DNA from 2 places in the Lysinibacillus sp. COL-1 genome. Region 2 is predicted to be linked to the other one. Evidence: riboswitches for the same ligand, from Rfam matches in the RefSeq annotation. Region 2 holds a riboswitch; the other holds the start of a gene.

The links. A riboswitch is a leader RNA that binds a small molecule or an ion and turns the genes downstream of it on or off. The one in region 2 is predicted to bind cobalamin.
Region 1: it holds a riboswitch for cobalamin, as region 2 does, so the genes downstream of both, metE (5-methyltetrahydropteroyltriglutamate--homocysteine S-methyltransferase) here and AC6BKE_RS21480 ((2Fe-2S) ferredoxin domain-containing protein) in region 2, are expected to answer to the same signal.

The regions. Positions count from the first base shown of each region.
Region 1 covers NZ_JCAWSJ010000004.1:2,157,163-2,162,725, reverse strand. The annotation lists gene metE (5-methyltetrahydropteroyltriglutamate--homocysteine S-methyltransferase) at 87-2,384, opposite strand; cobalamin riboswitch at 2,564-2,742, opposite strand; gene AC6BKE_RS19055 (Lsa family ABC-F type ribosomal protection protein) at 3,298-4,779, shown strand; gene AC6BKE_RS19050 (DUF3888 domain-containing protein) at 4,942-5,563, shown strand, end outside.
Region 2 covers NZ_JCAWSJ010000004.1:2,655,014-2,660,576, reverse strand. The annotation lists gene AC6BKE_RS21500 (energy-coupling factor ABC transporter ATP-binding protein) at 1-253, opposite strand, end outside; gene cbiQ (cobalt ECF transporter T component CbiQ) at 250-1,023, opposite strand; gene AC6BKE_RS21490 (energy-coupling factor ABC transporter substrate-binding protein) at 1,030-1,302, opposite strand; gene AC6BKE_RS21485 (energy-coupling factor ABC transporter permease) at 1,306-2,052, opposite strand; cobalamin riboswitch at 2,196-2,380, opposite strand; cobalamin riboswitch at 2,638-2,819, shown strand; gene AC6BKE_RS21480 ((2Fe-2S) ferredoxin domain-containing protein) at 2,967-3,338, shown strand; gene cobJ (precorrin-3B C(17)-methyltransferase) at 3,343-5,010, shown strand; gene AC6BKE_RS21470 (sirohydrochlorin chelatase) at 5,025-5,563, shown strand, end outside.

The DNA of each region.
Region 1 (5,563 bases), 500 kb from region 2:
AAAGACCAGGTCCATTTTTTTCCTGGTCTTTGTTGTATTTCGGAGAGAAGATGTAGTAGTTGTAGTAGATTTATAAAATGATGTCGTTATCTCGAGATAGATTGTTGTACTTCCTGGCGTAATGTTTTCGTTGCAGCAACCATATTAGCTAAAGCTGCAACAGTTTCAGTTTCTTTTCTTGTTTTTAAACCACAATCTGGGTTCACCCAAAATTGATGGGGATCTAACACCTGTAAACTATCTCTCATAATAGTTAGCATTTCTTCATTGCTTGGCACACGAGGACTATGAATATCATAAACGCCTAAGCCAATGCCCTTTTGATAAGGTTGCCCTTGCAGTGATGTAATGAGCTCCCCGTGACTTCTTGATGTTTCAATGGAAATCACGTCTGCATCAAGTGCACTAATCGGTTCGATGAAATCGTTAAATTCGCAGTAGCACATATGTGTATGGATTTGTGTTTCATCTTTGACACTAGCTGTAGCCAGCTTAAAGGAATTAACAGCCCATTCTAAGTAAGCTCCCCATTCTTCTTTTCGTAGCGGTAAACCTTCTCTTAGAGCTGGCTCATCCACTTGAATAATTGAAATACCTGCGTTTTCGAGTGCCTCAACCTCTTTGCGAAGTGCTAATGCAATTTGATAAGCGACATCTTTACGTGACAGATCGTCTCGTACAAAGGACCAATTTAATATCGTCACTGGTCCTGTCAGCATACCTTTTACAAAGCGCTTTGTTAAGCTTTGAGCATAGGCTGACTCTTTTACAGTTATTGCTGAAGACCACGCTACATCTCCATAAATGATCGGTGGCTTAACACAGCGTGAGCCATAGGAAACGACCCATGCTTTTTTTGTAAAGGCAAAGCCAGTCAGCTTTTCACCAAAGTATTCGACCATGTCTGTACGCTCAAATTCACCGTGAACGAGTACATCGATATCTAGTTCCTCTTGTATCGTAATCCAGCGTTTTGTTTCCTGCTCTATAAATGCCTCGTAGGCTTCATTCGATAATTGTTTTTTACGCCAAGCATTACGATTCCTTTTCACCTCATCGGATTGTGGGAAGCTTCCGATTGTTGTTGTTGGGAATAGCGGTAACGCTAACGCTTGCTGCTGCATTTTTTGACGCTGAGCAAATTCACTATGTCGTTCAAAATCTTGCGTTGTCACAGTTTGAACTGCTTGATGAATCAACTTGTTTTGACGGATTGGATGGTTTTTTAGAGCCTCAATTGCCTTCATACTTTCAGAAAAATTATGCTGTAAGATACCCTCTGTATCTCGTCTACATTTAGTTAGCTCCGTGATTTCTACAATCTTTTCATCTGCGAAGGCTAAAGCATGCTTCAGAACAGGGTCAATCTCATTTTCAAGAGCAGTTGTGATCGGTACATGTTGTAGATTGCTGGATGGTTGAATCCATAGCTCTGCTGCATTACTTAAATGCTCAATTGCCTGAATTGTAGCATTGACCTCCGCTAAGTTGGAACGCCAAATATCACGTCCATTAACAACCCCGACTGCCAATACTTTGTCCTGAGGGAAACCATATTGACGAAGTGACGCCATATTTCCTTTATAGCCATGAACAAAGTCTAGGCCAAATCCTTCTACAGGCAATGTCATCAATGTTTCATAGCCGCATAATGCTTCAAAATAAGTTTGCAGCATGATTTTCGCTTCTGGAACCGCAACGGCTAACTGGTCGTAAATCTCTTGCACAAGCTTGATGTCTTCCGGATCAAGGGATGTGACAAGTGATGGCTCTTCTAGTTGAATCCAATTTGCACCTGCCTCCACTAATTCTTTTAATACTTGCGTATAGAGCGGTATTAGAGCTAATAAGTATTCAACCTGTGTGAATTTGCTATAGCCTTTTGTTAACTTGCAGAATGTATAGGGACCAATCAATGTTGGCTTTGCAATAATACCATACGTTTCTTTCGCCTCTAAGAAATCGGCCAACACTTTATTTTCTGTTAGTTTCAAGGCCTGTCCCTCGTATTCAGGAACAATATAGTGATAGTTTGTATTAAACCATTTTGTCATCTCACTAGCTACAGCTGTTTTATTCCCTCTTGCTACGCTGTAGTAGGTAGATAAATCTACTTTCCCTCCCTGCCAGTTAAAGCGTTTTGGGATGAGACCAAACATTAATGCTGTATCTAACATTCTATCGTAATACGTAAAATCGCCAACTGTCACCATGTCGATGCCAAGCTGTAGCTGCTTGTCAATTCTAGCTAAACGGATTTTTTTTAAACTATCCTCAAAATCCTCTTCAGAAAGCTCGTTGCGCCAAAATGCTTCTAATGCTTTTTTCCATTCGCGATCTTCCCCGATATACGGGTAACCAATGAGTGTGCTTGTATAGGTCATTTTTATATCTCCTTTTCAGAAAAAAATAAAAAGCCATTTTCCAAGGAGGAGAATGGCTGCTAGTTGAAATTTTTAATGCTAAAACAATACGAAAAAAGTATCTACTTTCGCATAAATCATTTGTTATCGCACAGTGCCGATTTGGTCACTTTTCACCACCTATTTCCACGTAGGTATTTGGTGTGTACTAGAAATTGGCAGGTCTCCTGGCTTCTCATCAACACGCCTCACAGCCTTCCCGGTTTCCCAGTGGCCTTTGTGATTTGCTCCGAATAACAGTTGCGGGACAGCGTCGGATTTGCACCGACTTCCCTTTTAAGCCAAACTTTCATTTGGCACCAATTCTTACACATTATTCAATTATGCTCCTACTATAACATATCTTTCAGAATAGTAGAAATAATTTTTATACGATTATCTAAATTATTTCTATAATTATTGTAGGGATTGGTTTAAGAAGATAAGGCTACATTGTATTCCATAAAAAAATTTGTTACTATAAAAATACAATTATGAGAGGACTGATGAATGGACAATGATGAACTAATCTATATTTTTATTTGAAATGAATCACTTCAAACGACAAAATATAGGATTAGTCTATCCATTTTTAACAATCAGTTTGCGTTTATTTGTCATGATGTCATTGGCAAATAAAGTTTATTCAGTGAGAGACTAATCCTTCCAATATCCAATTGGGGGGATTTTTTCTTGCTCTCATAGTTTATTCTGTATCTTTCATCTACCTAATAAAGGAGAGAAAAAAATGAGCGATTCTGAACCTATTGTGACGCATGTGATGCTCCGTATAAGTCGTTAGCATCCATCAACTTATACGGAGAAATTTAGCATAGATGGATGTACCGACTTTGTATAAAAGAAAAATGATTTGCTATACAAAGGAGGAATTATCATGTCAATGATACAAGTACAAGACTTAACGTTTTCTTACCCAAGCAGCTTTGATTATATTTTTGAGGGTGTCAACTTTCAGATTGATACAGATTGGAAACTTGGATTTATCGGTAGGAATGGTCGTGGGAAGACAACATTTTTTAATTTGCTATTAGGGAATTATGAGTATAGTGGGAACATCATTTCTTCAGTAGAATTTACTTATTTCCCCTATCCTGTTTCAGACCCAAATAAATATACGTACGAAATTTTTGAAGAAATTTGCCCTCTGGCAGAAGATTGGGAATATATTCGTGAAATAGCCTATCTAGATGTCGATGCTGAGGTCATGTATCGCCCTTTTCAAACATTATCTAATGGAGAGCAAACAAAGGTGTTGCTTGCAGCGCTCTTTTTAACAGAGGGACAGTTTCTATTAATTGATGAGCCAACCAATCATCTCGATACAGATGCACGAAAGACGGTCTCTGATTATCTACGCAAGAAAAAAGGATTTATTTTAATTTCGCATGACAGAGCCTTTTTAGATGGCTGTGTTGATCATATTTTATCGATCAATAGAGCCAATATTGATGTTCAAAGTGGTAACTACTCAACTTGGAAGTTAAATTTTGATCGACAGCAGGAACATGAAGAAGCAACTAATCAACGTCTGCAAAAAGATATCGACCGTTTAACGCAGTCTTCCAAGCGTTCGGTAGGTTGGTCTAATCAAGTTGAGGCTTCCAAAAATGGAACTACGAATTCGGGTTCTAAGCTAGATAAAGGCTTTGTTGGACATAAAGCAGCCAAGATGATGAAGCGAGCAAAGAACTTGGAATCTAGGCAGCAAAAAGCGATTGATGAAAAATCAAAACTGCTAAAAAATGTTGAAAAAACGGAATCTTTAAAAGTACAACCATTAGCATTTCCATCAAAAGACATGGTTGTTGTAACGGATGTATCAATTCAGTATGACGACAACTTTGTGAATCAGCCTATTAGCTTCAAAGTGGCGCAAGGTGATCGCATTGTTCTCGATGGCAAAAATGGAAGCGGAAAAAGTAGTATCCTACAGCTGCTTCTTGGCAAGCCTATACAGCATACAGGCTCTATACATTTAGCTGCTGGCCTTATTATCTCCTATGTTCAACAGGATACTGCTCATTTGAAGGGAGCATTATCGGATTTTATTGAAGAGCATGCTATAGATGAGACGTTATTTAAATCTATTCTGCGAAAGATGGACTTTGAGCGGATTCAATTTGATAAAGACATCTCACATTATTCAGGTGGGCAAAAGAAAAAGCTGTTGATTGCCAAAAGTTTGTGTGAAAAAGCACATCTCTATATTTGGGATGAACCCTTAAATTTTATTGATATTTATTCGCGCATGCAGATTGAAGAGCTTATTCAAAGTTTTAATCCTACAATGATTTTTGTGGAGCATGACCAAGCCTTTCAACAAACCGTGGCAACGAAAACAATAGCTTTGTCATAAAGGAATCATTTAGAGAAGAGTCCATTTTCAAAATGGATTCTTCTTTTTAATGAAACCAAGTGACACCTTTATTATTTTTATCTTTAACTATAAAACGTTTAATAATTTTCTGTGATCGACGCACACTATAAAGAAATATTTTATAGAAAGGCTAGCAATCCCATGAAAAAAATCGCTACTTTAATGACTATAGTCACTATTTTGATTATGCCCAGTAAGATTTATGCACAAAGCGAACAAGCTGATGAGAAACTCATCACTGATACATTGATAACAATCCTTAATCCATTTATAGAAAAGGAAATTGACCATTACTACGGCTATCCTAAGCAGTATGGCTTGTATGATGCGAACATTTTGAACGTTATTAGGGAAAGTCAGTTTAGCTTTAGGGTTAACGTTCAAGTTACTACTTTTGAACATGCCCATTCCCCACCGTATAGCAAGGAAATCATTACGTTTGAAATCAGTCCAACTGATGTGAACACCCTTCACTATAAACATGAGGCAGATAATGTAGAAAAAGCAATAGATGCATTCTATCGCACAACACTTTTAGACATACAGCAGAGCTTTAATTTGAATTTAGCCTCGTTCATTTCCTATCGATACAATCAATTGCAATACAAGGCTGAAATAAATAATGAAATGAAGCCTCTTGCTACGATTGCAGATGAAATAGCAAACAATATTTTATTTCCTGAGCGAAAGATACCCTATAAAAATGTAGTTGACCCTGTCACCTTTATCAAAGACAATACAGGCTATATGCTCTTTAAAAGGG
Region 2 (5,563 bases):
CAACTTGCTGGCGAAGTGCCTTTAAAGCTTTTCGACTATATTGAAGCTCGTTGCCATCAAAAACAATCGTCCCAGCTGACGGTTGTAAAATACCATTAAGATGCTGAAACAATGTTGATTTTCCAGCGCCATTATGACCAAGGATGGCAATTTTTTTTCCTTTTGGAATGTGTAAAGTAATGTCTGACAATGCCTTCGTACCATCTGCATAGGCATAGGACAAGCGGTTTAGTTCAAAATAGAATGCTGTCATGAGAAGTACCCTCCATATACAATGAGGAATAGGAATAGTGTCGCTATGCCTAGCCAATTTTTCTTGCTATAGGAGCCCATCTCTTGCCAGTAGACGGCTTCGCCACCCCGTGACTGCATGGCATTATTAAGCTCACGACTACGCTGAAACATTTCAGCAAATAGCGCCACAATAAGCATGGATACGGAGCGTAGCCATTGCATTGGAGAATGATAGCCAAGACGCGCTTGCTGGGCAAGATGTATTCTGTACATGCTTTCTAAAAATATAAAAATAAAACGATAGGTTAGTTCAATAAGCTCAACCAATAAAGAGGGCAGCCGCCATTGTCGGAGCACATAGCAAATCCCTTGTACGGATGTGGTCAAAATTAAAAAGTATAAACAACTACTACTGCCAAGGACAATAAAGAACAATTGTTGGGCGGACAGGGCACTTGCTTTTCCGATGAAAATTGTCCAATTCATCCACGTAAAAGACCACAGATGGGCAGGTAATACATGAGTTGCTGGTGTGATTGACAGCAAGATGGATACAAGACTTGTTAGTAAGAAAAATCCAGGTAGCAATAATAACTTAACATAGTAGGTAAGCGGAATTTTTGCACCTAAAATGATAAAAGCACTCATTACAAAAAATGTAATGAGTGAAAGTCGTTCATCTCTCATGATGAGCGTAACGAGAAGTAGACCAATTGAAAATATCATTTTTTCTAGCGGATGAACGGACGCTAGCTTATTAAGATACGCATACTTATCAATGAGTAACATAACGGGTTAACCTTCTTTATGCTTGCCGCGCATATAGCCGATGAAGTAGCCAATAAAACCAGCTCCAATAGCTGCCTGTAGCACGAATAATAAGCTTTCAATTTCACCACTTGGTGGCTCCCATAAGCTTTCAAACCACGGTTCATATTCTGCATTGATTTCGCCAATGGCTGCTTCTGCCTCTCCATCAGCACCACCAAATTCTGCACCTTTTTGTATAAACAATGGGATGATAGCTAACAGCACAACAATCGCTAATAGTAATAAATTTCGTTTCATCTACTAATGTGCCTCCTTTGTTGAGAAAACACGCAACATTTTTAATTCGCTGACATTGTACTTTTTCAAGAAATTCATCACAATGACCGTTAAAATTCCTTCACTCACCGCTAACGGAATTTGAGTTAAGGCAAAAATACCTGCGAACTTTGTAAACGATGCCATAAAGCCGCCAACCTCTGAAGGGAAGGCTAATGCTAACTGTACAGAAGTCACAACATATGTACCTAAGTCACCAAGCATCGCAGCAAAAAAAACAGCTAGTGAAAATGACAACCCTATTTTTTGAGCCCCTTTAAAGACAAAGTAAGCAATAAATGGGCCTACAATCGCCATAGAGAAGGCGTTCGCTCCTAAAGTGGTAATCCCACCATGTGCTAATAATAAAGATTGGAATAATAAAACAATCGTTCCGATGACACTCATAGCGAGAGGTCCGAATAAAACCGTTCCAAGTCCAACACCAGTTGGGTGGGAGCAACTACCTGTAACCGAAGGGATTTTTAACGCCGACAGCACAAAAGCAAAGGCTCCTGAAAGACCTAAAAGCATTTTGGTTTCAGGGTTTTCTTCAATTGTTTTGCGAATGGAGCGCAATCCTAGAATAATAAATGGGATAGAGATGACCCACCAAAAAATAGCCCATTCGATTGGTAAAAAACCTTCCATGATATGCATGGCAAAGGCACGTTTTGGCACGAGTAAAAAGGCCAATAAAAAATAACTAAGTTTCCACCATGAAAATTTCAAAAGCTTTCCTCCTTACTAATAGATTTTTAGAATGTAGCGTGCGTAAATAAAAAAGCACTTCTCCGTTGTTGGAAAAGTGCATAGCTAAAAAAGCAAATAACATTCTCATCTGCTAAGCCGCACACCTATCCTCGTAGGCTGAAACGATCACATATTTTTCGGCAGGTCTCCTGGCTCTAGTTCAACACTTTATAGGTCTTCCCATCCGTTGGACAGTGACATGTTCTATAAAGCTCCCTAATACAGTGGCGGGACCGCGCCGGACTCAAACCGGCTTCCCTTTTAAGCAAAATGATAAGTATTTTACACCGAAAAAACATTAAGTTGTGAGATTTCACGACAAAGTGTAACATGATTTTCCATAAATATGCTATATTTTTTTAAAAAATATTTTCAATTGAAGGTCAATAGAGAAGATTCTGATAACTACTGAATTGTCATAAATAAGGAGATATTATAATTTTTATACCCGGTCTACACACAAAATTGATAAAATTGTCATAAATTTTTATAGAAATATTGAAATTTTAAAATAATGAGATATGATAGAGACAGTTTTCTATTCTATAAAGAAGATAATAAATTTCATATAAAACGTCGATAAGTGCTCGAATAACTCGAGATAATAGGGAAATTGGTGAAAATCCAATACAGCCCCCGCTACTGTAATAGCTGATGAAATCGCAAAGCCACTGGTGCAAACTTGGGAAGGTGCGATAGTAAAATGAAGCTTAAGTCAGGAAACCTGCTTATTTGATTGTGCATGCAAACTTTTCGGAGGGAGAAGTTGAAGCAAGAGCGAGTACCTGTATTTTATTTTATTCGTTTTTATTTGGCTTCTACAAAACCTTTACTCTTCGTAATTAGAGTAAAGGTTTTTCTTTTTCCAGAAAGCAAATGAGGGGAGACAGAAGATGACAACATGGAATTTAGAGGGGATGAAAACACATCTCTTTATTTGTAATGGTAGTAGCTGCATGAACAAAGGTGGGGAGGAAATTACCCTAGCTATTCGAGAAGAAATACAACAGCAAGCACTTGATCAAGAGATACATACAACAAGAACGCGCTGTAATGGACGATGCAAGGATGCTTGTGTGGTCATCGCCTATCCGCAAGGGAATTGGTATCGTGTACCATCAACAGAGCATGCTAGAACACTTGTACAAGATTTACATCATGAATCCTTATACAACGAACATGTCTTTACACTTCGTGAAGGTACATTACAGCGTACAGCACAAACGACAGCCATTAAAGGGATCGAAAAGGTGAAAGAGGGGTAACAACATGGCGCAAAAAGGAAAAATTTTCGTAGTGGGCTTTGGACCTGGAGACTTTAAGCATATTACGACACGGGCGGTAGAGGCATTACAACAAAGTGATATGATCATAGGCTACAAAACCTACGTGGAGTTGATTCAAGATTTAGTCAGTGCGAAGTCGATTGTCAGTACTGGAATGACCGAAGAGGTGTCCCGTGCGCAGGAAGCGGTGCGCCAAGCAGAGGCTGGAAGCATTGTCTCAGTCATTTCAAGTGGTGATGCGGGTGTCTATGGTATGGCGGGATTAGTGTATGAGGTATTGATTGAGCTAGGCTGGACAGAAGCAACGGGGATTGAGGTAGAAATTGTCCCTGGTATTTCTGCCATCAATTCATGTGCTAGCTTACTTGGTGCCCCGATTATGCATGATGCCTGTACGATTAGTTTAAGTGACCATCTAACACCATGGAATTTAATTGCCAAGCGCGTCGAGGCAGCCGCTATGGCGGATTTTGTAATCGCTTTATACAACCCAAAAAGCGGTCGCCGAACAAGACAAATTGTCGAAGCACAGCGCATTCTCTTAGAATATCGTTCGCCTGACACACCAGTAGGACTTGTGAAAAGTGCTTACCGCGATCGTCAAGAAGTGACGATGACAACATTAGCCGAAATGCTGGAGCATGACATTGGAATGCTGACGACAGTCATTATTGGTAATTCGTCGACATTTTTCTATGACAATAAAATGATTACACCACGTGGCTATCAACGTAAATATACATTGGGTGAAGAAAAACAACCCTTACGTCCACATCAACGTTTACGTGAAGAAAATGAACCTTGGGCAATGAACCAAGAGACAGGGACTGCACGACAAGACTTTACAGCAGATCCTAATGCAGGGCGTTTTAATAAACCCAGTGTAGCCGCTACGCCAAAGCCAAAAAAAACAGCACTTGAAATGGCTACAGCGGCACTCGCAATGGTGAAAGGAACAAGTGCAGTCAAAGTAACGCCGAAACTTGTACAGCAAAAAATAGAATCCATTTTTGAATTAGCTGTAAGCCCAGGAGTGGTGAATAAGTTTTTCACACCTCAGCAAATGATGACGTTAGCAGAGGTCGTTGGGGAAGAGGGGACGATGGAATATACACCAGACCATCAAATCCATTTGAAAATCCCAACGACTGCCCCTGAACGTATCACGGAGAAATTACAGGAAGTAGGCTTTTTATTAGCGCCGATTGGTGATGTGCTATCCTTGAAGGCTTGTGATTTTTGCTATGGTGAAAAGGCCGATTCGATTCCCTATGCAGAAGAAATACAACAAAAATTAGGTGGAATGTCTTTGCCGAAAACATTAAATATCGGTTTTAACGGCTGTGGTATGGCCTGTTACAGGGCTGTATTTGATGATATTGGTATTGTCTATCGCAAAAGTAAATTTGATGTCTTTATTGGGGCGAAGCCAGTTGGTCGTACGGCCCATGCAGCACAGCCTGTTGTAGAAGGGTTGGAGCCTGAACAACTGATTCCACTAATTACAGATATTATTGAAGAATATAAAGCAAATGCTCACCCAAATGAACGTTTATTTAAATATTTTAAACGTGTGAAAAAGATATTGCATTTTACGTATCAAGATATGTCTTCCAAAATAAAAGTAGAGCCAGCTCCGTGCGGCGACTAGTGAGGAGAAAAGAGATGAAAGCTATTTTATTTGTCGGCCATGGGAGCCGTTTAGCAGCAGGAAATGATGAGGTACGTACATTTATTGAACAAATGACACCGCGTATTGATGCACAATTTTTAGTGGAAACATGTTTCCTAGAATTTGCTTCACCGAACATCGAAGAAGGCATTACGAATTGTGTGAAGAAAGGGGCTACAGAGGTTCATGTAATTCCGATTATTTTACTTCATGCAGGCCATTCAAAGCTGCATATTCCAGCAGAGATCGAGCATGCGCGTGAGCATTATCCGAACATTACATTTACCTATGGTCAAACCATTGGCATTCATGATGAAATATTTACGATTTTACAAGATCGTCTAGCGGAAATTGGTTTTCATTCAGAACAAGAGCAACAAGATACAGCCATTTTATTGATTGCACGAGGTGGCAGTGATCCATCTGCAAATGGTGATTTTTATAAAATTACACGACTTTTATGGGAAAAATTACCTGTTAAATATGTGGAAAGTGCATTTATGGGCGTAACAGATCCACGTGTTGAAGAAGG